Linked DNA regions of Algoriphagus machipongonensis. The protein of the gene in region 1 interacts with the protein of each later gene in a pairwise test. Links are inferred from orthologs where the notes say so. Each region holds a gene or a part of one and is shown in the gene's direction. Other genes may lie near its edges. The genes, in order: ung and ALPR1_RS01590.

Region 1 (15,835 bases):
GGGTAAACTCAGCGAATTCAAATAGGGCACAAAGATAGCTGATCCATTTAAGTGATCCAAAGGGATGTCAAAAAAACCTTGAATTTGTCCAGCATGAAGATCACAAGTCATAATTCTATCTGCACCTGCTGAAGTGATCATATTTGCGATTGCTTTAGCTGCTATAGATACCCGAGGTCTGTCTTTTCGATCTTGTCTGGCATATCCAAAGTAAGGAATCACTGCACATACTTTATAGGCACTAGCTCTTTTAGCTGCATCAATCATCAAGCAAAGCTCCAGTAGATTATCACTAGGAGGGTTTGTGCTTTGGATAATGAAGACGGTACAACCACGGATAGACTCATTAAAACTAGGTGATAATTCTCCATCACTAAACTTTGAGATGGTTAGGTCGCCTAATTTTTTTCCATAGTTTTTGGCAATTTGATCTGCTAAAATATTGCTGTTTCCACCTGAAAAGATTTTGACTTCGGACATATTTGGAGGTTTAATCGGGGAAGAAATGGTATGAATAAGAAAACAAAAATAGTAAAAATTGACAGGATGGCTAAACCTAAGCTAGATCATTAGAAATATTAATTTCCAAGGATTGATTAAGATCGGTTTTTCGCCCTGTTTAATTGAATTTGTAGTGGGAGAGCTTTTTAGGGTGGGTTTTCATTGTGTTATTATCCCGATCCTGTAATATTTTATTAGAAAGACCACAATGAGGATAACATACCTCTATTTTCATAGTATTTTGAAGAGGGTAAAGTCAAACCACCAACCAAATAAATGAATATGAAAAAAAGATTTACATTCTTAATGCTATTGATGAGCATTGGGTCTTTTGCCCTTTTTGCTCAGACAGTCCCCGACCCCAAGTCTCATTTTGGGTTTAATATCGGGGACGACTATAAGTTAGCCAACTACACTCAAACGGAGGCTTATTTTAAAAAAGTTGCTGATGCCAGCGATAGGGTGCGATTGGTGGAAATTGGCAAAACAGAATATGGAAGATCGCAACCAATGATGATTGTGACCGCACCAGAAAATTTTGAAAAATTAGATCTGTACAAAGAGATTTCACAGAAATTAGCCCATGCTGAAATCAGTAAAGAAGAAGCTGAGAAGCTTTCCGTAGAGGGTAAACCGGTTGTTTGGATAGATGGTGGTTTACATGCCAATGAAGTGGTAGGTCCTCATCAGTTAATCGAAACTTTGTATCAATTGGCTTCTAGGTCAGATGAGGAAACTTTGGAAATCCTTGACAAGGTTATTATACTTTTGGTTCATGCAAATCCTGATGGGATGGAGATCATGTCCAACTGGTACATGAGGAAAGATAATCCAGAAGAAAGAGATCAAAATATCCCTATACTCTACCAAAAGTATGTTGGCCATGATAATAATCGTGACTTCTACATGAATAATATGAGTGAGGCAGCAAACATGTCTCTCCAGCAATATGTGGAATGGATGCCACAGATTATTTATAACCATCACCAGTCAGGGCCTGCAGGAACGGTAGTAGCAGGACCTCCATATAGGGATCCTTTTAATCACGTTTTTGACCCATTGATTATCACTAGTCTTGATGGAGTCGGTGCTGCGATGATCAACAGGTTGACGAGAGAGGATAAGCCTGGATATACCAGGTTGGATGGCTCTGTCTTTTCTACTTGGTGGAATGGTGGGTTAAGAACTACTCCTTACTACCATAATATGATTGGAATTCTGACCGAAATCATCGGCAACCCTACTCCGGCTACCGTGCCATTAGTTCCAGATAGGTTAATTCCAAATAACGGAACTCCTTTTCCAGTAACTCCACAGGACTGGCATTTTAGAAGGTCTATTGATTATTCTGTCTCTTTGAATTATTCCATTTTGAATCATGCAGTCAGGCATGGTGATGAGCTTTTGTATAATATCTGGCTGATGGGAAAAAATGCAATCGAGAAAGGTAGTAAGGACACATGGACCATGTATCCAAAGTATGCCAAAGCTGTGGAAGATGCATTTAATGAATCTCAGAAGAAGAAATCCGAGGATGATGAAGATGCAGTGTATTACGGCTATCGATCTGGAATACCTAAGCAGTTTTATGATTCAGTTTACCAAGATCCGGCAAGAAGAGACCCTAGAGGCTATATTCTTTCTGCAGATCAGGCAGATTTCCCTACAGCTATTAAGTTTTTGAATGCCTTGATTAAATCTGGTATTCTTGTTCATAAAGCAACAGCAGATTTTTCAGTAAATGGTAAATCATACCCAGCAGGTTCCTATGTAGTAAAGACTGATCAGGCGTTTAGGCCGCATGTCATTGATATGTTTGAGCCACAGGATCACCCAAATGATTTTCTTTATCCAGGAGGACCTCCAATTAGACCTTATGATGCTGCTGGTTGGACATTGGCTTATCAAATGGGGTCACAGATTGATCGTGTATATGAAGGCTTTGAAGGCCCTTTTGAAAGAATGCCTTACGGAGAATTGTTAAAGCCTGAGCCGAAAGACCTGGTGTCTGGGTCTGGCTTTCTTTTGGACGCAAGAGGTAATAATAGTTTTATGGCGGTGAATGATCTTTTGCAGGCAAAAGTGAAAGTTTATAGAACCTCAGAAGAAATTGACGGAATGCCTGCCGGATCCTTTTATGTAGGAGGGGCTGGGAAAAAAGTTCTTGAAAAAGCAGCCAGTGAATATGGAGTATATCCTGTTTCGACTAGGGGAGTTCCTTCTGGGGCGAAAGAGATTGAAGCTGCAAGAATAGGTTTGTTTGACTATTATGGTGGATCTATGCCTTCAGGTTGGGTGAGATGGATGATGGAACAATTCCATTTTCCTTATGAGCTTGTTTTTCCTAAGGAAATTGATGCAGGTGATCTGAATGATAAATATGATGTTTTGGTATTTATCGGGCCAGGAATCCCTGGAGAAGGCGGAAGGTCTTACTCTAGAAGACAGCCAGATGCCGAAGAGATTCCAGAAGAATATAAACACATGCTTGGAGGTATTTCTGTTAACAAGTCCATTCCTCAGCTTAAGGAGTTTATCGAAAATGGAGGAAATGTAATCACAGTAGGTTCTGCTACGGATTTGGCCTATCACCTTGATTTACCTGTAGAAGATGCTTTGGTGGAAATGGGCCCTGATGGCAAACCACATAGTTTGAGTGGAGAGAAATACTATGTTCCGGGATCTGTTTTGGAAATGCATGTGGACAATTCAGTTCCTATGAATTATGGAATGGGAGAGAAGGCTTATATCATGTTTAATAGAAGCCCAGTCTTTAAATTGACTCCAGCTGCAGCTACAATGGGTGTGAAACCAATCGCCTGGTTCGGTGAAGAGGAGCCGCTGAAAAGTGGATGGGCTTGGGGCCAGTCTTATTTGAAGAATGGTGTCACCGCATTTGAAGCGCAAATAGGGTCAGGAAAATTATACGCATTTGGACCGGAGATTACGTTTAGAGCACAGTCTCACGGAACATTCAAAATGTTATTTAACGGGCTTTACAAATAATTAAATTAGAATAGGTGAAAAAGGTTCTTTCTTCTTGAAAGGACCTTTTTTTTATATCTATTCTTCTTGTCTGATAATAAGATGCAACTTATTGATACTTGATCCAGTATAGGTGTATAAATAAACTTCCATGGATTCCTACCAACATTACGTACGGGCTGAACTTAGTCTCTGGCTTTTTAAAATGAAAAAGAAGGCCGGAATCATGGGGAAAATGACTCATGGTGTTCAGGGTAAAATCAATAGTTGGATACCTGAAAAAATCCATAAAGCCATAACAGTTGCCATAGAGAATATGGTGAAGTTGGTGATATCTGGCTCAACATTAATAAGACCCAAGTCTGGCAAGGGATTGGAGTTGAAAGAACGAGAGGATAAAATCAGAAATAGAATTAAATGGTATAGAAATACCGCATCTGCTGAAGGGGCTATTACGGGTGCAGGAGGGATCTTGCTTGGCTTTGCTGATTTCCCTGCATTTCTAACGATCAAGATGAAAATGCTTTTTGATATTGCCTCAATTTATGGCTTCGATACGAAGGAATATAAAGAGCGTTTATTTTTACTATACGTTTTTCAATTGGCTTTTTCATCCCAACAAAGGAGGAATGAGTTGGTTGAGAAGATAGAGAACTGGGAAAGTTTTCAAGATTCCTTACCTGAAAATTTCGATGAATTTGATTGGAAGACTTTTCAATTAGACTATCGGGATTATATTGATTTGGCTAAACTAGCGCAATTGATCCCTGTAATAGGAGCGGGTGTAGGAGCCATTGCTAACTATCGATTGACAGAGCATCTCGGGAAGACTGCTATGAACGCCTTTAGAGTTCGAATCTTACAATCTTAAAGGTTTTACCTTATGAAAAAGCAAAAGCCTCGTACAAGATGTACAAGGCTTTTTTTGTTGGTCTACCAGGGCTCGAACCTGGACTCTTCTGAACCAAAATCAGACGTGTTGCCAGTTACACCATAGACCAGTTTTAATTGATTTCCTTTCGGGTATCTCTTAAAGTGTCACAAAGGTAGATTTTCGATTCTTTTTTTCCAAACTCCAATAAAAAGTTTTTTCAAGTATTCTCTTAACCTCCTTTATTTCAGCTATAAATAAATTAAAAGTATAGCAGAGGAGCCTCCTTTTGAAATGAAGGGCTTATGATTGAATGTTTTATTGTGATAATGTCACTATTGTTACGAATAAATTTCTAAATCATTAATATTTTTACATATATATTGACTTATTGAAAATATATAGTCAGATTTATTCAAAAATATTAAACCACTAATTAACTAATGTTATGAAAATCGAAAAATTAGAGAAAACAATTCCAGAGGCAATTCTAAAATTAGAAAAATTGAGTATTGGAGGTTCCTTGGCTGCTGAATTAGATTGGTGTTGGAATAGCTTTAAATACGATCAAAATCCTGTGGGGGTGATTGAAAAATCTCAGGAAGTGATTTCCATATTTAAGGAGGCGAGGGAGAAGAATTCCAGAGCGGTTTCTAAAAAACTTATTGAGGAACTGGAGAAGTCTTTGAATTAAGCATAAAAAAAGGCTTGCCAGATGGCAAGCCTTTTTAGTATCAATTGAAATAGCAGAGATTATTCTCCTACTACTACGAATTTCACATCAGTTTTTACTTCTCTATGAAGATCCACCTCAGCGGTGAATTCTCCAGCGCCATCTACTGGGCCATTGATAGAGATTTTCTTTCTGTCTACGTCTACACCATTTGCTGCTAAAGAATCAGCAATTTGTAGGGTAGTCACTTTACCGAAGATTTTACCTGATTCACCGATTTTTGCCTTGATCTCTAAGGTCAATTTTGCAATTTGTTCAGCGATGTTTTCTGCTTCAGTCTTGATTTTTTCTGCTTTGTGAGCAGCTTGCTTGATATTTTCGGCAAGGATTTTTTTGTTTGAGCCGGTTGCTAAAACTGCAAATCCCTGAGGGATAAGGTAGTTTCTTCCATAACCTGGCTTCACCTCAACCATATCGTTTTTATAGCCAAGACCTTTGATGTCTGTTTTTAGAATGATTTCCATTTGTAATGATCTTTTTTGATTGGACGATACAAGACCGAATTATTTCAATCCATCTGTTACGAATGGCAACAAAGCCAAATGTCTTGCTTTTTTGATGGCGTTAGCCACTTTCTTCTGATACTTTGCAGAGTTACCTGTAAGTCTTCTTGGAAGGATCTTACCTTGCTCGTTTACAAATTTCAATAAGAAGTTAGGATCTTTGTAGTCGATGTACTTGATGCCATGCTTCTTGAATCGGCAATACTTCTTTCTGTTTTCGCCTCTGTTGATTGGCTCATTAATTAATGTCATTTGGCTTGCTCCTCCTTAGCTTCAGTTTTTTTGTTAAACTCTCCTTTTCTTCTTCTTTCGGCATAAGCAATTCCATGCTTCTCCAAAACAGTAGTCAAGAATCGCATCACTTTTTCGTCTCTTCTAAACTCTAGTTCGAATTTGCTAATGACGGTAGGATCGGCCTTGAACTCAACCAATACATAGAATCCAGTTGTCTTCTTGTCGATAGTGTAAGCCATCTTCTTAAGACCCCAGTTTTCCACATTAATAACATCTGCTCCCTCTTCTTTTAACAAGTTCACAAACTTGTCTACGGTATCCTTCATCTGAACATCAGACAAAACGGGAGTTAATATGAATACCGTCTCGTAATTTCTTTGGAACATTTTTAAATGTGTTTAAGGAATTTGAATAAACAGACCGCAAAAGTACAAGAAATACCTTTGTCTTCCAAATGGTTCTGTAAACTAATTAGGGAAAGAAATCCAAAAAAAAACCTCCCGAAGGAGGTGGTGATTATTTTACCGAGAAGGTCTTTGAGCCAATCTGATAATTGTCAACAAATATTCGTACTTCATGAGTGCCTGATGTGTAATCAGATCCTTTTTCATAATAAAAGGTGAGTTCTTGCTCTGTATTATCAAATATGATGTCTTGCTTCACAGTATAAAACTCTTCCACTCCATCCATCATAAACGTTCCGGAACCTTTCGCAACATCGAAAATAGGCTGGGCATTTGGGGCTAATATTTGAACATAAACATTTCTAGGTCCCTTTTCTGCTACTTTATTGTCAACAAAATTGAAACTTACTTTTATCCGCTCAATTTGTCTATTTTTAAAGTCTTTTGTGGTCTCAACCCTCTCTTTACCTCTTGAATTGATCGCAGCTATATTAATATCTTCTGCTTTTAGCATTGCTGCTATATTCACTTTTGCCTGGAGGTCTTCCTTCTGGATATTTAATTGGGCTACCTCTTGCTCTATTTCAGCTTGGGTTGTTTTGAGGTCTTGGTTTTCAGCATAAAGCTGTTGGTTCATTGCTCGAAGTTGAAGGATCTCTTGGTCCTTTTCTTCGATCAATCCTCCATAACTTCTGATTTTCTCATTCAAAGCAGCAATCTCATTCGAGCTTCTTTGACGTGCAGAATTTCTTTCTGCTATCAACTGATCCCTTACCTCTTCTAACGCTTCTACATCACCCCCTAATTTTTCTATTTCCTGAATTCGAAGGTCGAGTTGGTAAGTAACAGAATCCAAACGCTTGTTGAGTTCATTATTTTCAGTAGATAGAAGTAGAATCTCTTCCGTTTTTTTACTTCTGTCTATATAATCTGTGTAGAGTTTAATCCCACTAATTATCACTAGAAGTACTAATACAATGATGATAATATTTTTACCTTGGTCTTTCTTTTCTGTGGGCTCTGACTCGAAATTTGTGCTCATAGTATTTGGTAATAAGGCTTTAAATTATGGCTGAGTTAGACGAAAAATACTGGTCCGAACGTTATAAATCTGGATTGACAGGTTGGGATATTGGTTTTCCATCTACCCCTATTGTGCAATATTTAGACCAAATTGTAAATAAGGATGTTGAAATTCTTATTCCAGGGGCGGGGAATGCCTATGAGGCTTATTATGCCTTCCAATCGGGGTTTTCAAACGTTCATGTATTGGATATTTCTCAGGAGCCTTTGAGGAATTTTAAAGATAAGTTCCCCAATTTTCCCAGTAGCAATCTCCATCATGGGGATTTTTTCGAACATCATGGAAGCTATAATTTGATTTTGGAGCAAACTTTTTTCTGTGCTTTGAATCCAAGTCTTAGACCAAAATACGTAAAGAAAATGAGTGAATTACTTTTGAAAGGAGGGAAGCTTGTTGGTCTATTATTTAATAAAGAATTTAATTCACCTGGCCCTCCATTTGGCGGGGGAATTAAGGAGTACCAAAAACTTTTTCATAACTCCTTCGAAATAGATGTAATGGAGGAATGTTATAATTCCATTCCTGCAAGGGCTGGATCAGAGGCATTTATTAGATTGATAAATTCAAAAGGATAATAAATAGTGAGATTTTTCTCCCGGACTGGCAAAAAACAGGACGCCACATTCATAGAAATCCAAGCTTAAAGTAATCGAAGGATCTCTTTTTATTTCCTCCCAAGCTTTATTCATTTCCGAAGACCAATGGATGTCTCCAATAATAATAATTGTCTTTGAATAAGATTTTTTTTTCAATTCGCTAAAGGCAAACAAGGTCCCATCATAGGTGTGATTCGCATCGATTAAGGCAAAGTCTAGTTGTTGTATTTTTTCCAGCTGATAAGGTAACGTGTCTTTTATATCTCCTAGTAAAAAATGAGTGTTATTGCCTTGAAAATTAGTCTGAGCGATTTGTTGAATACTTTCAGAACCTTCAAAAGTGAAAAGATCACCTTTGACTACTTTTGATAAATACCGTGTGCTGATCCCCATACAGGTTCCTAGCTCAAATACATTTTGGCTTGGAGTCTTGCTACAAAAAAATTGAAACAATTGGCAGAATTTCCTACTACTTGTACTGTATCGGGTGATATCAGAAATTTTTCTTTCCTGAGTATTGACTTTTTTGGAGCCAGCACCTAAGTCAAGAACCTCAATGATTTTTTGGGATGCTAACAACTCCTGTCTGAAATCCTCAATTTCAAGATCGGATTGTTTTTTATCTATCAAAAATGCTTTGAGGCTTTGATAAATTTTGAAAAGAAATGGTGATTGGAGAGAGTATCCATCCTCTTTTTTTAGCCAATGGATAAAAAAAGCTAGAATCGGATATGCCTTTCGAAGCAAATTAATTATGGAAAATATTGGCTATCATTTGAAATTCAGGTACCTGTGCCTCGATACTTTTGCCGTCGACCACTTTTTCCATATAATAGACCCCTTTCATTTTGCCAAGTCCAGATTTCAAGTTACAACCTGAAACATAGCTATGGGACTCGTTGGTTTCAAGGATAGGTTGTTGGCCTACCACGCCATCTCCTTCTACAGTTTTGACAGTTTCTGCAGCATCATAAATTTCCCATTTCCGTTTCAATAGTTGAACGGTATAGGGACTTTTATTTAGGATTGTTACTTTGTAGGTAAAAACAAAATGGTGTTGATGTGGGCTGGAAAATTCCGCCTGATAGGTAACTTCAACACTTACTTGTATTCCTTCTGTTACAGCCGTGACCATGACGTTTTGGATTTAAAAAGTAAAGATACAATTGAAAACTGGATAATCAATATAGTAAACTATGGACATAAAAATTGAATCATCTTGGAAAGAAGCTTTAAAACATCACTTCTTAAAAGATTCTTTTATGAAATTAACTTCTTTTGTTAAAGACGAATATTCTAAAGATAAGGTTTTTCCCCCTGGGAAAGAGATATTTAGTGCTTTTTGGCATTGTCCATTAAATGAAGTGAAAGTAGTGATATTAGGGCAAGACCCATACCATGGTCCTGGCCAAGCTCATGGCCTTTCGTTTTCTGTGAAGCCCGGGATTCCTTTTCCTCCCAGTTTACTAAATATTTTAAAAGAGCTTAAATCTGATTTGGGTTTGGATTTACCTCCCAATGGAGATTTGACTCGATGGGCAGACCAAGGAGTGTTTCTCTTGAATGCAACATTGACGGTGCGTGCTCATCAGGCAGGTTCACATCAGAAAAAAGGTTGGGAGGAATTTACCGACGAGGTAATTCAAGTTATTTCAAAAGAAAGAGAGGGAGTAGTTTTTTTACTTTGGGGAGCCTATGCTCAAAAGAAAGCCCTATTGATTGATGAGACCAAGCATCTGATATTGAAAGCACCTCACCCTAGTCCTCTTTCAGCACATCGTGGTTTTTTAGGCTGTAAGCATTTCTCTAAAACAAATGAATACCTACTTTCGAAGGGGAAAGAACCAATCAAATGGTAATAAAAAAGCCTGTCTAAAAACCGGCTTTTTTTATGTTTTAATCAATTCCTTTAAAGAATCGACTCCATCTTATTTTATTAAACATGGATTCATATTTATCCAAAGAAAGCCATAGGAACCATGCCTTGCCAACGATATGATCTTCCGGTACAAAACCCCAGAACCTTGAATCAAGGGAATCATGACGATTGTCCCCCATCATAAAGTAGTAATTCTGCTTGAAAGTATAAGAGTCTACCTTTTGTCCATCGATTAACAAATTTCCATCCTGCAAAACCACAGAGTCATGACCTTCATAATGCTCGATAGTGTAGAAGTATTTTTCCAAATTCTCCTGAGTCAATTGAATAGTCTCACCTTCGGTAGGTACTTTTAATGGGCCAAAATTATCTCGGTTCCACTTGTAATCCGTGTTAGGCGGGAAAATAGTGTTGTCTCTTAGACCTGCTCTTTCTATTCTTTTATTTACAGAAGTAACTACTGGGGAAGATTCAAGTCTTGAAATAACCTCATCTGTAGCAAATACTAAATAACCTGAGCCATCTGAAAACGTGAGAAAACTTTCTTGATTGACACCATATTCCTTAAAAAAATCAGGGTTAAGAGGCCTATTAGAAATTACATCATAAGAGTACTGCATTTCTTCTGGCTTGAATGCCTGCTCTCCATTTACGATGAGTTCACCTAACTTGATTTCGATGACATCACCTGGCGTTCCAACGGCTCTTTTGATATAATTCGTCTTAAGGTCAGGTGGATACTGAAACTCTACCGGATAGTTAAACACCACCACATCATTTCTTTGTACATCAGTAAAACCGGGTAAGCGGTAATAGGGGAGTTGAATAGCATCACTGTAAGAAGGGATTTCTGTCCCCCAGATTTTTTGGTGTGTCAGAGGTACCTGAAGTGGAGTTTTTGGGATTCTAGTTCCGTAATGCATTTTACTTACAAATAGAAAATCCCCTACTAAAAGAGATTTTTCCATTGAGGCAGTAGGAATCGTAAAAGGCTCTAATAGCAACCAGCGAATCAAACTTGCCGCTACTACAGCGAATACCAGAGCGTCAACCCATTCACGGGTTGGGGACTTTTTCTTTTTAGTTTTGCTCATCTTAAATTAAATATTTCAGAAAGATAAAAAATCATCCATAGAAAGCACCCCTTTCTTTGTTGGGATCCATTCTGCGACCATAACAGCTCCTAAAGCAAAACCCTGTCTGCTATGTGCTGTATGACTGATTTCTATATCGTCTATGTCAGATTTATACCTAATAATATGTGTGCCCGGAGCTGGATCAATTCGTTTTGACGTGATTTCCAATGAAGAATCACTTCCTTTTGTTTCACCAGCCAGATTCCAGGAATTTTTACTTTTTAAATTACGGAGTACACCTTCAGCTAGGGTTATGGCTGTTCCGGAAGGAGCATCCTTTTTTGCTGTATGGTGAATTTCTTCAATGCTGGGATTATATCCGCTTGTTTCGTTCATTAGTTTTGCCAAAAACTCATTCACTTTGAAGAATATGTTTACGCCAATGCTAAAATTGGAAGCATAAAAGAAGCTTCCGTTCTGTTCTAAGGCCAGCTTTTCTATACTCGGCTTTTGATCTAACCACCCGGTAGTGCCTACGACTATTGGGATGTCGTTATTCAATGCCCAAGAAATATTTCCAAAGGCAGCTTCTGGTTGGCTGAATTCAATAGCAACATCAATAGTTTTCGGATCTAATTGCTTTAAATCATCTTGGTTATCAATATTGATTTTGCCAGCAATAGAATGTCCTCGGGATTCGGCAATCTCCCCGATTATTTTGCCCATTTTACCGTAGCCAAGCAATAATATGTTCATTTTTAGAAATTCAGTTTTAAAGAAAAACCCATTGAATTGTTTCTCGAAGAAAATGTTTCTACATGAGGTTCTACCGATAAGGAAAGGTCCTCAGATACATTAAATCCCGACAAATGGGCATCAACATTAGCATCAATGATATTTAAAGCATAAATGCCGGCCAACAAAAGTATGCAAAGGTCTCGGTTTCTTCTCCAATAATCCACATTTCTCACCAAACCATCCCGATTTAAATTAGGGAATTCTGTTGTGATCCCATCGTCAAAATCAAAAAGGGCCTGCCTGAAGACCTGGTACCTTCTATTATTAAATCCTATAAAATAGATGTCTGTCATAAACCCAGCATATAGGATCGGTACTTTCCAAGCTTTGTTATTATAAACTTGCCCAGCCCCGGGAAGGATTGCAGATAGAATCGTTGCTTTTCTAGGATCTTTCGGAAGGTTGGAATAATCGGGACGTTCCTTTTTTACTTTTACAGGTTTGGTCTCAACTTCTGCTTCTTGCGCATTTACAGGACAAGTTACAAAGAAGCATAAAACCAAAAGTCCCATGAGGATCCATGGGGCTTGAAGAACTTGAATTTTATGAAATTTTAAGGGTTTCAAGGGTTAAATTATTTCCAGGATTTCCAGAATTCTATTGAGGTCTGAGTTGGAGTTAAAAGGAATCTTGATCTCGCCTTTATTTTTCTTGTCCGATTTCAAAGAAACTTTTGTTCCAAAATGAGAAGCTAAACGTTGCTGGATTTTGCTGATCTCATACTTTTTCACTGGATCTAGATCTGGCTCCGTCTTCTTTTCAGGCTTACCTTCATTCAAAGCTTTGACAAGAGCTTCTACTTTACGAACACTTAATTCCTCTTCTACGGCTTTCTTAAATATGGCAAGTTGCTTATCTACATCTTCCACATTGATCAAAGCTCGGGCATGACCCATTGAGATTTGTTGATCTCTGATGGCTGCCTGAATAGTAGGAGGTAATTTTAAGAGTCGTAAATAATTGTTTACAGTAGTTCTGTTTTTACCTACACGGTCTCCTAATTGCTCTTGTTTTAAATCACATTCCGCTAAAAGTCTTTGATAGGAATGGGCTATTTCCAATGCATTTAGGTTTTCCCGCTGAATATTTTCAATTAAAGCCATTTCCAGCATCTGCTGGTCATTGGCAGTTCTTACGTAAGCAGGAATTTGAGTTAATCCAGCAATTTTGGAAGCTTGGAATCTTCGCTCACCAGAGATCAACTGGTATTCGTTGGTGTCCAGCTTTCTTACCGTGATGGGCTGAATGATTCCTTGGACTTTAATAGACTCAGCTAATTCGCCCAAAGCATCCTTATCGAAATGAACTCTAGGTTGGAATGGGTTTACCTGAATTTCTTCCAAAGGAATTTCAAAAATCCCAGTTTTTACAACTTCCGGTAAAATTTCCTCAGATTTATGCTTGGCAGGACTATCCTCCAGCAAGGCTCCAAGGCCCCTTCCTAAGGCACTTTTTTTTCGATTAGGCTTATTGTCTGACATAAATTAACTGTTCACTTTTTGAAGGCCATTTTTTTGAGCAATCTCACTGGCTAGGTTGAGGTAAGCTACGGCTCCTTTGCCATCAGCATCAAAAGCGATTGCTGGCAGTCCAAAGCTAGGCGCTTCACTCAAACGTACATTTCTTGGTATAATTGTTTCAAAAACCATGTTCTTGAAGTGTACTCTTACTTCTTCTACCACCTGATTAGAAAGTCTAAGCCTTACATCATACATCGTTAAAAGAATACCTTCAATTTCCAGATCAGGGTTTAGCCTTGTCTGAATGATTTTGATGGTGTTCAACAATTTACCAAGCCCTTCCAAAGCAAAATACTCACATTGGACAGGGATTATTACTGAATTTGCTGCTGTTAGTGCATTAATGGTAATAAGACCTAAGGAGGGAGAGCAGTCAATGACGATGAAATCATAGCTGTCTTTGATGTCTGAAACGACACCTCTCATCTTTTCCTCCCGATTATCTAGGTTGATCATCTCTACTTCCGCACCCACTAGATCAATATGAGAAGGTACAAGGTCTAGGTATTCCATCTCAGTATTAAGGATAATATCCTTGATGTTGACCTCATCTACCATGCATTCGTAAATACTGCTGTTGATAGACTTTGGGTCATGGCCTAGGCCTGAAGTAGTGTTGGCTTGAGGATCTGCATCGATCACCAAGGTTTTATATTCCAGTACAGCAAGGCTTGCAGCGAGGTTCATCGCAGTTGTGGTTTTCCCCACCCCACCTTTTTGATTGGCAATGGCAATGATTTTTCCCATGTTATTTTTTCTCGGGTAATTGAATACCAATATTAAGCAAAATCAATTCTTTTCTGGCTGATCAACGGGATTTTTTCCGTTGTGCTTTTCGGTTCTTCCCAGCCGTATTTTACAATTAGTCTTGGAATAGAAGTGAAAAGCCCTTTTCAAAGCTTTTATTCAGTTTACTCCTCATTTTTTATTTTGTTTCTAGATATGAAATTTTTATCAAAATGATTTAATCTAGAAAAGGGAGATTGGATTTTTGGTCAGAAAAAAGGGAGCCATTTAAGCTCCCTCATTCTTTATTTTTTTCTGTTGGCATCTGCTGCCTTCATCGCATCTTCCAGTTTTTGCTGGAATTTAGATTTCTTCTTATTGGCATTTTTTCTCTTACTTTCTTCCACTTTCGCTCTGATCTTATCATCATCTACAAAAAGCTTGATTACCGCCTGCTGACCAAAAGTCACCATGTTGGAAACGAAGTAATAGAAACTCAAACCAGCAGGGTAGGAGTTTAGGATAAACATAAACATCACAGGCATGATGTATCCCAAATTCTTCATTGGGCCCGTAGCTGTGGTCAATTGATTGTTGAACTTGGTGTAAACAATTTGAGAAACTGTCATCAACAAGGTGAACAAACTGACATGAGAGCCATAGAATGGAATCGTAAATGGCAGGTTGAAGAAGGTGTCATATGTAGACAAATCATTTGCCCACAAGAATGACTCTTGTCTCAACTGGATTGCATTCGGAAAGAAGAAGAACATGGCAAACAAAAACGGCATTTGAAGTACCATAGGTAAACACCCTGAAATTGGACTTACTCCGAGTTTCCCAAAGAGCTTCATTTGCTCTTGTTGCATCTTCGTTGGGTCATCCCCGTATTTTTCTTTTAGCTCATCAATTTCTGGCTTGATTACACGCATTTTCGCCATTCCTACATAAGACTTATAGGTAAGTGGTGAAAGCGCTAATTTGATAGCTAATACGATCAAAATAATGATCACACCATAATTAGAGAAAAACTTCTCCAGGAAGGCAAAAAGGTTAACGATGATGTATTTGTTTACCCAGCTTACAAAGAAGTAACCCATGTCTACATTCTTCTCAAAACCTTCAGTGACTTTTTTCAATCCTTTGTAGTTGTCAGGACCAAAATAGAATCTAAAGGAAGCTGTATTGTCTTTCAATGGGATGCTCAAAGAGGTTTCCATATACTTGACAAAAGAACTGTCGGCAGGAGTACTTTGTGCCAGGTTTACATCCTGAAATGTTTCATCGGCAATAATTCCTGCGGTAAAGAAGCGTTGGCTAAAACCAATCCATTTTACAGGCTCAGCAACTTGCTCTTGTTCTAAATCATCTCCAACTCCCAGGTTTTCATAGGAATCTGATGCCAAGAAGTAATTGACTTGAGTTTTTCTTCTTGATTCACCAATGTCTCTTTCCTGCTTTCTAACCTGATCAGCCCAAGTAAACTGCAGCGAGTTGCCCGTAAAATAATTGGAGAAACGATCTATTTTAAGAGACTTGTGAACCTCATAGCTTCCATCTTTTAACGTGAAAGTTTGAATAATTTCACCACTTTCTGTTCCAGCACTTAGGGTTAAAGTATGTACCGCATTCCCCTCTTCATCTTGGCTTGAGTTTAGAGAAGGATTAAAATACAGGTCATTTAAATTAACACTCCCTGTGTTACTTTCTAAACTAAAAGCCATTTTAGAACTCTCACTATCTATTAGGAGAAGAGGTTCTTGAGTCCAGCTTTTATACTCTTTAAGCTCTACCTCATTTACTGAGGCGCCTTTAGTAGAAATAGAAACTTTGATCAGATCATTTTCTAAAGTCACCAACTGCTCTTCACCGGAAGCTAATGTTGCTAATGCACCAAATTTTGCCAAATTAGCTTGAGAAATCAT
Region 2 (15,779 bases), 1.2 Mb from region 1 along the record:
ATTCATCTATGGGACCTTTTTTACAGCGGCAGTCCAGTCCAGCACGGTAACCACATCATTGGTGGTTCCTTTGGTAGCCAATAAAAAAGTCTCGCTAAAAAAGGCATTCCCTTTTATCATAGGAGCAAACATTGGAACGACCATCACCGCTGCCATTGCTGCTATCTATAAAACCGAAGCAGCCATTGCCTTGGCCTTCGTCCACTTCCTATTTAATTTCTTTGGAGCATTAATCTTTTTACCCTTTCCGGGAATTAGAAACATTCCTGTCACCTTGGCGAAATATATGGGGAGAAAGTCAGTACAAACTCGATTCATCGGCTTTGCATATATCTTACTGACCTTCTTTATTATTCCATTTTTGCTGATTTACTTCAGCACCTAAAGTATTTGGTTTCTCCACTCCTCGAGGAGTTTCTTGGCTGAGCTAGTTCCAATTCGATCAGCACCGGCTTGTATCAATTGCTGTGCAAAATCAAACGTTTTTATTCCCCCAGAGGCCTTAATCCCCACATTGGAAGAAAGCGTTGATCGCATGATCTGAATATCTTCTACTTTGGCTCCGCCTGATGCAAAACCCGTCGATGTTTTAACGAAATCAGCTCCTGCATCCTGACAAATCAAACAAGCATCCCTCATTTGATCTTTTGTGAGGTTAGCAGTTTCTATAATTACTTTTAGTATCCTTCCTTCCTCATGGCAAATCTTTGAAATCTGGGCAATCTCGATTTTGGGCCAATTCATCCCTGAATGAAATGCCGTCTGAGACCAAACCAGATCAAGTTCATCTGCCCCTTGCCGTATCGCCTCTTTTGTTTCAAAAACCTTGGTTCCAGTATCAGTATAGCCAAAAGGGAAGCCTATAACTGTGACCAATTGAATATCTTCTTCTTGAAGCTCTCTATTAACTTTTTTGACCCAGAAAGGAGGAACACATACCCCGACAAACTGCTCTTCAATTGCCTCACGAACCAAGCTATTCACTTCTTGTTCATTCATCGTAGCACTCAGAAGGGTAGATTCTAAAAATCTTTGAAAATTTTTCATAGTGACAATTTATACCCCCTTTACATAGTCATTGAGGTACATAAACTCCAAAGTTAAGTCCCCATCTCTCGCGATGGTAGCTCCTTCCAAAATAGGTGAAAACTCCTTATTCAATTCAGGGATGACCCATTGGGTTAATTGCTTGCCAAAAGCTGCACTTGACTCTCTAGGTAATTCACAAGGAAGGTTATCTATCGCCATGACAGAAATGCTAGTTTGGCTTCCAAAAGCCTCAATAACTTCTCCTGTCTCCCTTTCAACGTCAAATACTGGTTCTTGAATATTTGAAGCTTGCAAGGTGGTAGGAACAGATCCATGGATATCACAGGATACATCCGCTATCACAGAAATGGCAAAATCCGGGTTATCGATTTCATTCAATTGAAATAATCGTGGAGCACCTGGATTCCAAAAATGAGTGGAAATCATGATCTCACTGACCTCAGCAAATTTCATAAAATGGCTTTCATACCTCTCTGGGAAGCTATAAAACTCTTCTTTATCATATCCTCCATCGGATTTTCTACGATTAAAATCCTCCGATTTTAAAACCAAAAAGCAAGGCTCTTCAAAATACTGATGAAGAAAATCATGGATAGAGACTTCTCTAATCCCAAGTTCTTTTAAAATTTCAATTGCTCCATTTCCAACTCTTCCGGAACCTGTCACCACGATTTTTACTGGTGGAAGCTGCACCTTTTTCAATTCATCATGAAGTTCTTTTCGATCTTGACATTGAAAAGCTCTTTTGATATCGAAGAGTCCAGTTTTTTTTCCATAAGTCCAAAAAGCATTGTAAGCTCCAACTATTCCAGCCCACCTTCCAAAAGCTACCACTCGCTTTCCTGATTCATCTTTTAATGCTTCATAATCCAGCAAGCGAATATTTTTTTCTAGAATAGTCTGCAGTAGCTTTCTGTTGTACGGCTGCATTTTGATGGTGTGAGAGAAAAAGAAATAGGATTTCCCTTCCATCAAATCAGAGATAGGCACCTCTTTAACCCCAAAAATCACATCACATTCCTGAAGATTATCCACCACTTCTATACCTGCCTCCGCATATTCTTGATCTGAATAAGATCGATGGGGACTAGACTGCACCTGAAAAGTAAATTGTCCTTCAAATCCATTCTGGATATATTGAAGTTGCTCAGGTATAAATGGTGTACGCCGGTCGGGAAAGTTTTTACCTTCACGGATAATTCCGATTTTCATAAAAATTAGGTTATCGGGTAATCATACTACAAATGGACTATGCATGGTTGGTACTCTTTTGGAGTATCTTTTATTTCTTACACAGCCTCTTCGCTTCTGCCAAGATAAAAAGAAATCTAAAAGCTGTATCCCCAAGTCGGATGAAAAGATACCGTCTTTTCTATTCTTTATTTTCATTTCTTGGTTTTGCCTGGATTCTCATTTATTCGGCCATGTTTCCAAGTCAGCTTATCATCCCTTTAAGCCCTCTTACCACCTATTTTGGGTACCTTTTGGCAACTTTCGGAACAATCATAGCGATCAAGTCAAGCAAACAAATTCAACTTAAGAAATTTTTGGGGCTTAGTACTCCCGAAAGCCAACCTTCTTTGGTTACTTCAGGACTTTATTCCAGAACCCGACACCCTTTGTACGTAGGGCTAGTCTTAATCTTTATTGGCTATCTTTTTGTCGCTGGACAGCTTACCTCATTGATCCACCTGCTATGTCTATTGGTATACCTTCCCTTTGGGATTTATTATGAAGAAAAAAATATGCTGGCAACTTTTGGGGAGGCCTATCAAAAATATCAGAAAGAAGTTCCTGTTTTCTTTCCCAGGATATTCAAAAAAAAGAGGGCCTAAGCCCTCTTTATCTTTTATTAATCTATTCCTTTGAAATCTACGTCGAAAATCAGAACTGAATTGGCGGGTATCTTAAACCTTTCTTGGTCTCGATAGCCATAAGGAGATGGGATTACCAATCGAGCCTTACTTCCAGGGCGTAGTCTTCTGAAGGCAATATCCCAGCCGGTAATAACCTGGCCAGCCCCTAGTACAAAACTCAATACTGAATAATCTCTATCCTCATCATATATATCACTGTCTTGGGCTACAGATCTGATACTTGTGTCAAACAAGGATCCATCTTCCATCAGCGTACCGATGTAATCTGTATAAACCACAGTACTTCCAATCGGACGTGAACCTTCTCCTTCCTCCTGAACGATAATTACCACTCCGGAAGGATCATGGATCCTATATAAACTATCGATCTGGGCAGTATCCAAATAGGATACTATTTTCACAGAGTCAATTGCCAGATTGCCATCCACATCATAGGCAGGACCTGTATTGAATGGGTTATTTGGCTCACAGCTCATGAGTCCGAAAAATAGGCAGAGAAGTATTATAGGAAGGTATCTCATTGATTATTATTCTGTCGGACCTGGAATCACTTCCTTAAGGTCCATTTCGAAAATTAAAGGTGAATTTGCTGGAATATCTCCATTGGAGTTTCTACCATATCCTGAATCAGAAGGAATAAACACGGTTGCTTTATCTCCTTCTTCCATTTGAGCAATTCCATATTCAAATCCAAAGATTAAAGAACCAAGTCCCAATCTGAATTTCAAAGGAATATATTCTCTGGAGGAAGTGTAAATATTGTTATCCCTGGCCACTGTCTCGATAGAAGAATCAAATACTCTATCTGACAGCAACTTTCCTGTATAATCCACAACAAGCGTATCACCTAACTCTATTTCAACGCCGCTATCAGAAACTTCTTGCCAGATAATACGGATGCCATAAGTTGGGTCATTGTACTCCTTGACATTGGTCAAGTTGTTCGCCTCGATGTAATCATTGATTGCTGCAATATCTCGATCATAAATGACCTGAGCTGACTCTTGATCACTGACACAAGAAATCATCAAAGTGCTCAATAGCAATAGTGCAAATACGGGATAAAGATTAATTTTCATTTTGTTGGTATAGTTTTAAATGTCTCTTAATTCCGAGCGGAACTTTTATTCAACACCTGTAACTTCTACGTCGAATACCAAAATGGAGTTTGGTGGAATCATAGCTCCAGCACCGTTCTCTCCATAAGCAAGTGGAGAAGGAATAATGAATTTTCCTTTTGATCCATTTTTCAATAAAAGTAAACCTTCATCCCAACCTGGGATTACTTGACCCATTCCTACGTTAACAGGTAGAGGCTCATAAGGTCTGTTCTCATTGAAAATATCATTTTCCTTAGCTAGGTTTTCAATAGAAGTATCAAACATAGTTCCATCTAACAAATACCCAGCATAGTTTACATGCATAGTGGCACCTGCAGTAACGGCATCTCCTGTTCCTTCTTCTTCGATGACATAATAAAGACCGCTCTCAGTCTTATTCGCATCTAAACCCTTTTCCGCAACATATGCTTCAATAGTTTTTTCCTGCTCAAGCAAAAGTTCTTTGTTTCGCTCAGCTTTTTTACCTTCTTCTGCTTCCATTCTTTCATTAAAGAATGTCTCAATTTCTGTTTGGTCCATAATATCAAATGCTCCCAAATTTACTTTTACCACATCTGTAGTTTCTAAAGTAGGAGGTGTGTTTGGGCCGAAAATAATGCTAGCAGTAGATTCAAAAGCAATACTATCACCTTTGCGAAGATTTAAGAAAATCTCGTCCATTCCATTCGTAGGCTTGACAGAGTCATTTGCCATCATATAACCTGGAAAAGGCTGATTATCGGTTGAGTAAATCACAGAATCATCAGCAGTCGCAATCTTCAGGTTGTAAAGAAGAAACTCACCATTGGGAGCTTTTTCATCTCCTTCTTTGATAAAGGTGTATTCAATCCCATCTTTTTCGGTTACTTTCTTCTTTTGACAAGAGGAAAGGATAGACGTACCAAGCATCAGCACTAGGATAGCCAATAGGCTTCTGTTGTTTTTCATAAAATTAAAGTGATTTTCAAATTATCTTTTTTGGTAGGAATTAAGCTGGCTTTACTCTGCGCTGACAGTCTCAGCAGCAAAAAGCTCATCTTGATTTTCTTCCACCAATTTTTCAAAATGCTCTACAGTTTCTTTTAAACCAAGGTCTGACTTTCCTCCGGAAGCGTTTTTATGTCCTCCTCCATTGAAATATTTTGCTGCAAACTTATTAACAGCAACTTCACTGGATGATCTAAATGAGATTTTAATCCCATCTTCTCGCTCCGAAAACAAGGCAGCCACTTTTATGCCGTCCAAAGATAATGCATAATTGACCAATCCCTCAGTATCCCCGGTCTGGCTTTGATATTTTTTAAGATCTTTTTTACTGATCGCAAAGTAGGCAGTATGAAGATCTTCCCTTACCACCAATCTTCTGCTGATCGCAAATCCGATAAATTTCAATCGGTTGACTGAATTCGAATCATAAATCCAATTGGCAATCTGGGATCCATTGGCACCGAGTTCTATTAGCTCGGCAACAACCAGGTGAACATTTTTGGTGGTATTAGGATGTCTAAACCCACCGGTATCAGTCATGATACCTGCATATAGGCATTCTGAAATGTCTTTGTCGATCAATTTCTTATCCCCCAGCTCCACGATCAACTCGTAAACAAGTTCACAAGTAGCAGCAGCTTTCGTGCTGGAATATTCAAAATCTGCAAAATCTTCGGGATCTTGATGATGGTCTATGTTAACCACATATGCATCTGAATTCCGAATCATTTCTCCCAGTTCATTAACTCTGTGCAACACAGAGAAATCCAAACAAAAGATGATATCAGCTTCCTCTAACTTCTTGGTAGCAATTTTCTGATGTTCTGGTTTATTAAATTCCAGCACGTCATCATTGCCTTTCATCCAATTCAGGAAGGAAGGATAATCTGTAGGAGTCACTACACTTACATCATGCCCTTTCTTGATCAGGTAATTTGCCATACCTAATGAAGACCCCAATGCATCCGCGTCGGGCTTGACATGTGTGGTAATGAATATTTTTTTGGGGGATGAAATCTTTTTCTTAAATGAGGCTAATGCTTCCATTTATTTAGAATTAGCGGCCCTTTGGCTCTAAGTAAGTCGCAAAGGTCAGTAATTTTTTGACAAATCCCAACTTGTGCATTTCCTTGAAAATAAGCCTGATATGAGATAAATAATTTATAAAACTCGGAAGATGGATATAATTCTCCTATTTTTGCGCCCGAAATAAACCAATGTAAATACAAAACCCATGGCAACAAACAGAACATTTACCATGATCAAGCCGGATGCTTTTGCAGCTGGTAACTCAGGAGCCATCCTTAAAATGATTGAAGAAGCTGGATTCAAAATCGTAGCAATGAAAGCTACTCAATTGACTCCAACTCTTGCAGGTAAATTCTACGAAGTTCATAAAGAAAGACCTTTTTACGGAGATCTTTGCGCTTATATGTCCTCTGGACCTATTTTCGCTGCTATCTTGGAAAAAGATAATGCTGTAGAAGATTTTAGAAAATTAATTGGTGCTACTAACCCAGCTGATGCTGCAGAAGGTACTATCAGAAAGATTTTTGCTAAATCTATCGAAGCAAATGCAGTACACGGATCTGATTCTGATGAAAATGCAGCTATCGAAGGCTCATTCTTCTTCTCACAAACTGAAAGAATCGCATAATCTGTTACCCAATCGATTCTTTAAGGCACCTCCTCGGGGGTGCCTTTTTTGATTTTTGTCAATCTCATTTTTTTTTGTTTCCCTCCTAGCCTGAGAAGATTTTACTCCTTATATACGTATTTATACTTTATTTACTTACTAGTACATAGAATCATTCCCAGTTGCTTAAATATGCATTTAAGCCTCGATACACCCATATTTCATGAATTTCAAGGAAATAACATTACGTATTCCAACTTATTATTTTTAAGGTTTTTATTTTGATATACGTATTTTTACTTATATTTGAGTCTAATTTACGTAGACATGAAAAAGGTAATAATCGTAGGAAATGGAATGGTTGGCTATAAGTTTTGTGAAAAACTAGCCGCTCATGCTAATCGATCTGACTTTGAAATTGTAGTATTTGGTGAGGAAGCAAGACCTGCTTATGACCGAGTACATCTAAGTGAGTATTTTTCTTTGAAGTCATCCGAACCACTATTGCTTGCTCCAAGAGCATGGTATGAGGAAAATGATATTGAGTTACGAACCTCTGAAATGATTTCAGAAATCGACCCAAAGTCCAAACTGGTCTTAACTCATAAAAATGAAGCTTTTCACTACGACTATTTAATCTTAGCGACAGGTTCTTCTCCCTTTATACCTCCCTTGGAAGGAGTTTCTAAGCCAGGTGTTTTTATTTATAGGACCATCGAAGATTTGGAAGGAATAGAGGAATATGCCCATAAAATGAAAAACAAGGGGCGATTCAAAGCAGCTGTTCTCGGAGGAGGCCTTTTAGGTCTTGAAGCAGCAAATGCTACCAAAGAACTGGGAATGGAAACACATGTCATTGAATTTGCTCCTAGACTTATGCCAAGGCAGCTAGACCAGGCGGCCAGTGACCTACTCAAATCTAAAATCGAAGACCTTGGAATCTCCGTTCATTTAAGCAAAAACTCCAAACAAATTCTTGGAGAAAATGAAATGACTGGAATTGAATTCCATGATGAGGAGAAAGCTTCTTACGACATGCTTGTCATCTCTGCCGGGATCCGGCCCAGGGATGAGCTGGCAATAAGCGCAGGCATCGTCACAGGTTCCAGAGGAGGAATAGAAGTAAACAACAAGATGCAAACTTCAGACCCCTCAATTTACGCAATTGGAGAGGTCGCATTATATAATAATGGCATTTATGGCTTGGTAGCACCAGGCTATGAAATGGCAAGCGTAGCAGTGGATCAAATTACTGGTGGGGATAAATTAATGAGTCCTACCATCGATATGTCTACCAAGCTCAAATTAGTAGGAACAGAAGTAGCTTCCTTCGGTGACCCTTTTATTGACGATGAGCAGACTACAGCTATTACCTATGAAAACAAACAAAAAGGCATTTATAAGAGAATCAACATCACCAAAGATGGCAAAAAATTACTTGGAGGGATTCTCGTAGGCGATGCCTCAGATTATAATTCACTTTTCCAGCTCTACATCAATTCCCTTCCACTTCCTGAAGATGCAGAAGAACTCATTCTAGGTTCTAGAGGTGAAGGAAGCTCTTCAACTATGGGTTCTGCTCTGGACCTGCCAGATAGCGCACAAATTTGTTCTTGCGAAGCGGTAAGCAAAGGAGCAATCTGTGATTCATTAAAAAGCGGAGCTTGTACCAACCTCAAAGAAGTAGTCCAAAGTACAAAAGCCTCTAGCTGCTGCGGTGGCTGTAAGCCTATGGTGGTTGACTTGGTTAATGAAACCTTAAAATCCTTAGGGCAAGAAGTCAAAGAGACTGTTTGCGAACATTTTGATTACAGCCGTCAAGAATTATATGATTTAATCAAAATCAACAAAATCGGAGGCTATGATGAGGCATTGGATAAATATGGTAAAGGCCATGGTTGTGAAATCTGTAAGCCAGTAATGGCCTCCATTTTTGCCAGCATCTTTATGGAAACTGCCAATCGTCAAGTCCCTATCCAAGATTCTAATGATAGATTCCTTGCCAACATCCAAAGAAATGGCACCTATTCAGTCGTACCGAGGGTTCCAGGAGGTGAAATAACACCTGATAAGCTAATGGTTTTAGGTGAGGTCGCCAAAAAATACGACCTCTACACCAAAATCACCGGCGGCCAGCGAATCGACCTTTTTGGAGCCCAACTTCACGAGCTGCCTTTGATTTGGCAGGAGCTTATTGATGCTGGATTCGAAAGTGGTCATGCTTATGGAAAATCCTTAAGAACTGTCAAAAGCTGCGTGGGTTCTACCTGGTGCAGGTATGGAATGCACGATTCAGTAAGTTTTGCTATCAGAATTGAAGAAAGATATAAGGGCTTAAGATCCCCACATAAATTAAAAGGTGGAGTTTCTGGATGCATTAGAGAATGTGCCGAAGCCCGCGGAAAAGACTTTGGAATCATCGCCGTGGAAGGTGGATGGAACCTCTACGTCTGTGGAAACGGTGGGGCTACACCTAAACATGCGGTGTTATTAGCTTCGCAACTAGATGATGAAACCTGTATCAAATACCTAGATCGCTTTTTGATTTATTACATCCGAACTGCCGCTCCATTGATGAGAACAGCTCCTTGGTTGGATAAACTTGAAGGTGGAATTGATTATTTGAAAAAAGTAGTAGTGGAAGATTCTTTGGGATTAGGAGAAGAATTAGAAAATGAGATGGAAGAATTGGTCAACAGATATGCCTGTGAATGGAAGGAGGCGATAGAAAGCCCAGAAATGATGAAACGCTTCAAGCATTTTGTCAACACGGATGAAACCGATGACCGCTTAGTTTTTGTCCCCATGAGAGATCAAAAAATGCCAAAACCCTGGTAAGAAATTATGGAAGAATTATTGAAAACATATCAAACTGTAGCTCAAAACGAGGTTATCAATTGGGTGTCCGTGGGTAAAGCTGCAGATTTTCCAGCGAATGGTGGAGGCTGTATCAAATACAAATCAAAACAAATAGCAGTTTACTATTTTCAGCGCACCGATACTTGGTATGCCTGCCAGAATCTTTGCCCTCATAAAATGGAAATGGTGCTGTCTCGAGGGATGATTGGAGATGCTTCAGGAATCCCAAAAGTAGCTTGCCCTTTACATAAGAAGACCTTTTCCTTAGAAAATGGAAGCAATTTAAATGGAGAAGATTATAGCATTGCTACTTATCCCGTCAAAATAGAAGATGGAAATGTATATATTGGTTTTGCGGATTAAACCAATTTCACATGACCATTTTTAATAAAGCAATTGCTAAAATCGACGCGATCAATTCCGAGGACCCTGTAAATGAAACCCTTGGGGAACATCAGTATGCAAAAGAATTGCTCTATTCCATACGAATGAGCAAAAGATTGGAGGCCTTTGACCCCAATGCTCCTGAACATCTAAAAATTGCTGCTAGAGCACAACATATTGGCAGGTGGAAAATTCCAAGATCAGAATACCCGATGGACCGAGTTGGATACTTGCGATGGAGGGAAGAACTGAAAAAAATGCATGCAGACATTACTTCCAAACTATTATCTGATGTCGGGTATGATGAAGGATTTATTGATAGAGTAACCCATTTGATTCGCAAAAAACATCTAAAATCGGATTTGGAAACCCAAACCTTAGAGGATGTCATTTGCCTGGTTTTTCTGGAGCATTATTTTGAAGATTTTGCAGCCAAACATGAAAAGGAAAAAATCATCGACATCTTAAAAAAGACCTGGACAAAAATGTCCGAAAAAGGCCATAAGGCCGCATTACAAATTTCATTTTCTCCCGAAAGCTTGCAACTCATAAAAGAAGCAGTGTTAGAATAAATAATGGCTCAGCATACCAAAACTTTAGATCAGTATACTTTTAATCGGCTCCGGCGTTTATACATCATCGCTTTAGGCGCCATCGCTATTTCCTTACTGACTAGCCAATTTTTAATTCGTACCTATCTAAACGATCAGGAAGACGATAGTAAACTTATCAATGTAGCTGGTAGGCAACGAATGCTCAGTCAAAAATTGACAAAAGAGGTACTTTTGCTGACTCTCAATAAATCAGATTCCACAAAACAGCCATTGATTGAAAATATTCATGCCACGCAAGCGGAATGGGAGATGGCGCATCAAGCTTTAAAATTTGGGGATGAAAAGTTAGGTTTAGAAGCAGAAAACAGCCCTGAAATCTCAGAAATGTTTGCTGGAATCCAGCCTACTTTTGATCAAGTGATCACTACTACCCAATCTTTGATTTTACTATCCCAAAAGCCATCTCCCGATTCTGTTTTGGTCAATCAGGAATTGAAGAAACTTCAAGGGGCAGCATCTGCATTTTTGAAACAAATGGAAAAAATTGTCGATCAATACGACAATGAAGCCAAAGCAAAAGTATCCAAATTAAGAAAGCTAGAAATTGGCATTACCATATTCACCTTGCTTGTATTGCTAGGAGAGTTTTTGATCATCTTTTGGCCATCGGCAAAAGCGATGAAAAACAGCATTCGAGAACTCATGGAAGCAGAGAAAAAAGCGGTCAAAATGGCCAAGGATGCTGATTTGCTTTCTCAATCCAAAGAAAAATCTGTTCGTGAACTGAGAGCTCTAAGTCAGGCCATGGACGAAATCTTGCTTTTTGCCCGAGTAACTCCTGAGGGATATGTGACTCATATGGGTGATCAGTTTGCAAGACTCCTTCAAGCCAAAAAGCTAAACCTGAATGCCAAGTTTTCAGAATTGATTTCCATTAATGAAAATGAACAGTTAATGGTAGATCGGATTATTTCCGAAAACAAAAAATCAGGTTGGCAAGGTGAAATCAAAGCGTGTAATAAAGAAGGCACAGAAATATGGCTGGATTTCTCCATGCTACCTTTTAATGCAGGAGAAAATAAGACCGAACTGATTATTGTTTGTCTTGATATCACCAAGCGTAAAGAAGCCATGCTCGAGGTGGAGCGCCTCACCAAAGAAAGTTTTGAGGAAAAGATGCTTCAACAAAAAGTGTTGAGCCGTCAGATTATAGAAAATCAAGAGAATGAGCAAAACCGGATTGCTAAAGATATCCATGATGGTATCGGTCAAATGCTTACAGGTTTAAAATACTTGCTAGAGAGTGTTGAACTAGAAAATCCCGAATCTGCTGCCGAAAAAATAGAAAAACTGAAGTTACTCACGAGTAATATCATCAAAGGGGTAAGGACTGCTACTTTTAACCTTACCCCTCCAGAACTGAAAGATTACGGGATCGTTCCAGCTTTGACAGAATTGACCCAGGAACTGGAAAAATTGACGGATAAAAACATCGTTCTTTTCAATAAGACCGATTTTAATCAAAGGCTTGATTCATTGGTGGAGATTAACTTGTATAGAATCACCCAGGAAGCCATCAACAATGCCATCAAGTATGCAGATTCTTCTCATATCATCGTAACTATTTCCCATAGCGAAAAACTGCTAAGCATCATTGTAGATGACAACGGCAAAGGATTTGACAAATCGAAATTGAAAGCTAAGCCAGATAAGGACGGCGGAATGGGACTAACTTTTATGCAGGAAAGAATCAATTACATCAATGGAAGACTGTTTATCAATTCCTCTGAAAACGAGGGTACAAGAGTAACCTTGAACGTCCCTTTGCAATAATTCACTAGCCTTTTATACGTAAATTTGCTTATTTTACTACGTATTAACTTTAGAGCCCATGAATCCCACACAAATAGTCCTTGCTGATGACCATGAATTGGTTCGCGATGGTATTAAATCACTTTTAGAAAATGAATCTGGTTTTCAGGTAATTGATGAGGCATCAGACGGGATCGAAGCTTTGAAAGTCATTTCGAAAAGACAGCCTGATCTATTGATTGTTGATATCCGAATGCCAAACATGAATGGGATAGAGGTTGTTAGAAAATTAACTGCTGAATACCCAGAAATAAAAAAATTAGTCCTTTCCATGCATGACTCAGAAGAATATGTTCTAGAGTCCATTGAAGCTGGAGCAGATGGATATTTACTTAAAGGATCGTCTAAATCCGAGTTTTTAAAGGCTTTGAACAGCATCAAAGACGGAGGAAAGTATTTTTCCGGAGATGTCTCCGCCATTATCATCAATAATTTTGTAGGAGGAACACCTAAGCCTAAGCAGAAGAAAGAGCCGGTTTCTGAAGAGCTTGCAGCACTGACGAATCGTGAGAAACAAATCTTGGATTTGATTCTCAAAGGGAAAGGGAATAATGAAATTGCTGATGAATTAAAAATCAGTAAAAGAACTGCTGAAGTCCATCGCTTTAATTTGATGAAAAAACTCAATGTGAAAAATTTGGTAGAGCTTACCAACAAATCCAAAGAGCTTCACTTAATCTAAGTATTTAATACGTATATTTACTAGCCTTAAAAGACCATTTAAGGCTTTTTTTAATTTTTTTACTAAATATTTTACGTACTTTCTTTAGATAATAAGTATTTTTACTTACTTTTATTCAAGATAAAATTAAGTAAAATGAAACATCTCATCTCACACAAAGCAACACGATTGAATCTCAGAGATATCAGTAGTGTTCCAATCCGAACTTTTTGGATTACTTCGTTGGCGTTTTTCATTTGTTTTTTCGCATGGTTTGGGATTGTCCCATTCATGCCTGATGTCGTCAAAGATTTAGGCTTGACACCAGCACAAAAATGGAATGCAACAGTATTAGCAGTGGCAGGAACTGTTTTTGCCAGACTCTTGATAGGGAAACTGTGCGATAAATACGGTCCTAGGATATGCTATACCTGGCTTTTGGTCTTAGGTTCTATCCCGGTAATACTTAGTGGTTTGGTTCAGACCCCAATGCAGTTTTACTTATGCCGTCTTTTCACTGGATTTATTGGGGCTTCTTTTGTCATCACTCAGGTGCATACTTCTTTGATGTTTGCCTCTAATGTGGTGGGAACTGCTAACGCTACCTCAGCTGGATGGGGAAATTTAGGGGGTGGAGCCAATAGATTAGGGATGCCTATCATTGCAGCCATCGTCATTAGCTTTGGTATCGCAGAAGGAGATGCTTGGAGATATTCTATGGTTATCGCAGGTATTGTCTGCTTCTTGACTGGTCTGCTTTATTATTTCTTTACAAAAGACACCCCAGAAGGAAACTTTAGCGAGTTGGAAGCCAAAGGTGTGGACTTACCTAAAATCAAAAAAGACAAAGTTGGCTTTTTAGAAACCCTAAAAGATTACAGAGTATGGGTTTTATTTATCGTCTATGCAGCATGCTTCGGTATAGAACTTACGGTTTATGGAACCATGGATGATTACTTACAAAATACATTTCAGTTGGAAAGAATCACCGCAGGAAACATTGTACTCTCCTTTGCATTAATGAATCTCTTTGCACGAACACTGGGAGGATTCTTTGGAGATAAATTCGGTAAAACCAATGGTTTGAAAGGTCGGGTATATTTCTTGGCTGTCATCATGGTAATCGAGGGGGTGATGTTAAGCGCATTTTCATTAGCGAGCAGTTTATATGTAGGAATTGCCCTTCTGATTGCCTTTAGTTTATCTGTTCAAATGGCCGAAGGAGCCACTTTTTCGGTTGTTCCATTTATCAATAGAAAAGCCGTGGGTTCCATCTCTGGAATCGTAGGAGCCGGAGGAAATTTCGGAGCTTTTCTTGCCGCACTTTTCTTAAGTTCTAAGTCTGCTGTGGCAGAGAAAGCCGCTTTAGTAGCTTCAGAAACATTAGGAGCTACAGCTGCTGCCGCGGCTCAATCAGCCGCAGCCGCCTCCGCAGTATCATCTGGCTATTTGATCATAGGTTCCTGCATCGTCCTAGCAGGTATAGTTACCTTAATCATTCGATTTAGTACAGAAGATGAAAAAGAAGCTGAAATAGAATTAAAAAAGTTGACCCCAGAGCTTGTGAGAGTTGAGAAATAAATAATTCTAAATCCAATAAATAAGCTCCTTGAAACTGGATTTCTAGCTATCAAGGAGCTATTTTAAATTTTAAAGCGCTAATCAATTGATCTAAATATTCACCTGTGAATCTTGGCAAAAAAATAAAAACCACTTGTTCTTATTGCGGTGTCGGTTGCGGAATCGTGGCAAGCATTGATCAAAAAGATAAAGTCCTGGTAGAGGGAGATCAAAACCATCCTGTAAACCAAGGGATGCTTTGTAGTAAAGGGATGAACCTTCACTACGTAGTAAATGACACTTCAGACCGGATTTTATATCCAGAAATGCGCTGGAGCAAGTCTCATCCTATGGAGCGGGTTTCTTGGGATGATGCATTGGATAGAGCAGCAGGAGTATTCAAGTCTTTGATACAAAAACATGGACCTGACAGCGTTGGTTTTTATGTATCTGGCCAGTGCCTTACTGAAGAATACTATATCGCCAATAAGCTGGTTAAAGGTTTTTTGGGTACCAATAACATCGACACCAATTCCAGGCTATGCATGAGCTCAGCAGTAGTGGCCTACAAAAAGACGTTTGGGGAAGACTCAGTGCCTATCGCTTACGATGACATAGAATTGGCAGACGTTTTTTTAATTGCTGGTGCTAATCCCGCATGGTGTCATCCCATCCTGTTCCGCAGGCTAGAAAAGCACAAGGAGAAGAACCCAAATGTCAAAATCATTGTAGCAGATCCTAGAAAAACAGATTCCGCCAATTTTGCAGATTTACACTTACAACTGATCCCTGGGACGGATATTATCCTTTACAATGCCATCGGAAGAAGGTTGATCGAGACAGGCTTTGTAGATCAAAATTTTATTGAGAACCACACAGAAAACTACCTAAAGTACCGAAAACAAGTTATGTCTGTCTCACTGAGTAATGCCTCTAAAATGTGTGGCGTGCCCATTGAAGATATTAAAACTGCAGCAGATCTAATCGGTACTTCAGGAGGATTTATCAGCATGTGGGCAATGGGCCTCAACCAAAGCTCCATCGGTACAGATAAAAACTTCTCTTTATTGAATTTATCGCTTGTTACGGGAAGAATTGGGAAACCAGGAAATGGTCCTTTTTCATTGACAGGCCAGCCCAATGCTATGGGAGGAAGAGAAGTAGGAGGCATGGCTAGCTTATTAGCAGTGCATAAAGAACTTTCAAATCCAAAACATAGACAGGAAGTAGCAGACTTTT

Evidence for each region.
Region 2: the proteins of ung (region 1) and ALPR1_RS01590 interact in binary tests that used the Escherichia coli proteins (3 or more experiments, as listed by UniProt). The link is inferred for Algoriphagus machipongonensis from one-to-one orthologs.

The regions. Positions count from the first base shown.
Region 1 is NZ_CM001023.1:1,519,778-1,535,612, forward strand. Bases 8,127-10,938 are described here. They hold ung (uracil-DNA glycosylase), read left to right. Parts: upstream 8,127-9,107; coding sequence 9,108-9,770; downstream 9,771-10,938. Other genes in these bases: ALPR1_RS06595 (class I SAM-dependent methyltransferase), read right to left, coding at 8,127-8,541; apaG (Co2+/Mg2+ efflux protein ApaG), read right to left, coding at 8,660-9,046; lepB (signal peptidase I), read right to left, coding at 9,808-10,884; dapB (4-hydroxy-tetrahydrodipicolinate reductase), read right to left, coding at 10,900-10,938. Outside these bases: ALPR1_RS06545 (ribose-phosphate pyrophosphokinase), read right to left, coding at 1-480; ALPR1_RS06550 (M14 family metallopeptidase), read left to right, coding at 784-3,507; ALPR1_RS06555 (EcsC family protein), read left to right, coding at 3,638-4,357; ALPR1_RS06565 (hypothetical protein), read left to right, coding at 4,806-5,051; rplI (50S ribosomal protein L9), read right to left, coding at 5,111-5,554; rpsR (30S ribosomal protein S18), read right to left, coding at 5,594-5,845; rpsF (30S ribosomal protein S6), read right to left, coding at 5,842-6,213; ALPR1_RS06585 (hypothetical protein), read right to left, coding at 6,344-7,273; ALPR1_RS06590 (class I SAM-dependent methyltransferase), read left to right, coding at 7,300-7,890; more of ALPR1_RS06595, read right to left, coding at 7,879-8,126; more of dapB, read right to left, coding at 10,939-11,622; ALPR1_RS06620 (DUF5683 domain-containing protein), read right to left, coding at 11,625-12,176; ALPR1_RS06625 (ParB/RepB/Spo0J family partition protein), read right to left, coding at 12,234-13,145; ALPR1_RS06630 (ParA family protein), read right to left, coding at 13,149-13,931; membrane protein insertase YidC, read right to left, coding at 14,216-15,835. UniProt on the Escherichia coli protein: Excises uracil residues from the DNA which can arise as a result of misincorporation of dUMP residues by DNA polymerase or due to deamination of cytosine.
Region 2 is NZ_CM001023.1:341,753-357,531, reverse strand. What follows is about bases 5,204-7,959. They hold ALPR1_RS01590 (nucleoside-diphosphate kinase), read left to right. Parts: upstream 5,204-6,248; coding sequence 6,249-6,671; downstream 6,672-7,959. Other genes in these bases: nirB (nitrite reductase large subunit NirB), read left to right, coding at 6,978-7,959; ALPR1_RS01595 (DHH family phosphoesterase), read right to left, coding at 5,204-6,061. Also shown: ALPR1_RS01630 (Na/Pi symporter), read left to right, coding at 1-385; deoC (deoxyribose-phosphate aldolase), read right to left, coding at 382-1,047; ALPR1_RS01620 (NAD(P)-dependent oxidoreductase), read right to left, coding at 1,057-2,262; ALPR1_RS01615 (methyltransferase family protein), read left to right, coding at 2,295-2,885; ALPR1_RS01610 (FKBP-type peptidyl-prolyl cis-trans isomerase), read right to left, coding at 2,903-3,448; ALPR1_RS01605 (FKBP-type peptidyl-prolyl cis-trans isomerase), read right to left, coding at 3,455-4,006; ALPR1_RS01600 (FKBP-type peptidyl-prolyl cis-trans isomerase), read right to left, coding at 4,052-4,975; more of ALPR1_RS01595, read right to left, coding at 5,027-5,203; more of nirB, read left to right, coding at 7,960-9,488; nitrite reductase small subunit NirD, read left to right, coding at 9,495-9,872; ALPR1_RS01575 (DUF4202 domain-containing protein), read left to right, coding at 9,884-10,465; ALPR1_RS01570 (sensor histidine kinase), read left to right, coding at 10,469-12,280; ALPR1_RS01565 (response regulator), read left to right, coding at 12,339-13,001; ALPR1_RS01560 (MFS transporter), read left to right, coding at 13,137-14,561; ALPR1_RS01555 (nitrate reductase), read left to right, coding at 14,666-15,779. UniProt on the Escherichia coli protein: Major role in the synthesis of nucleoside triphosphates other than ATP. The ATP gamma phosphate is transferred to the NDP beta phosphate via a ping-pong mechanism, using a phosphorylated active-site intermediate.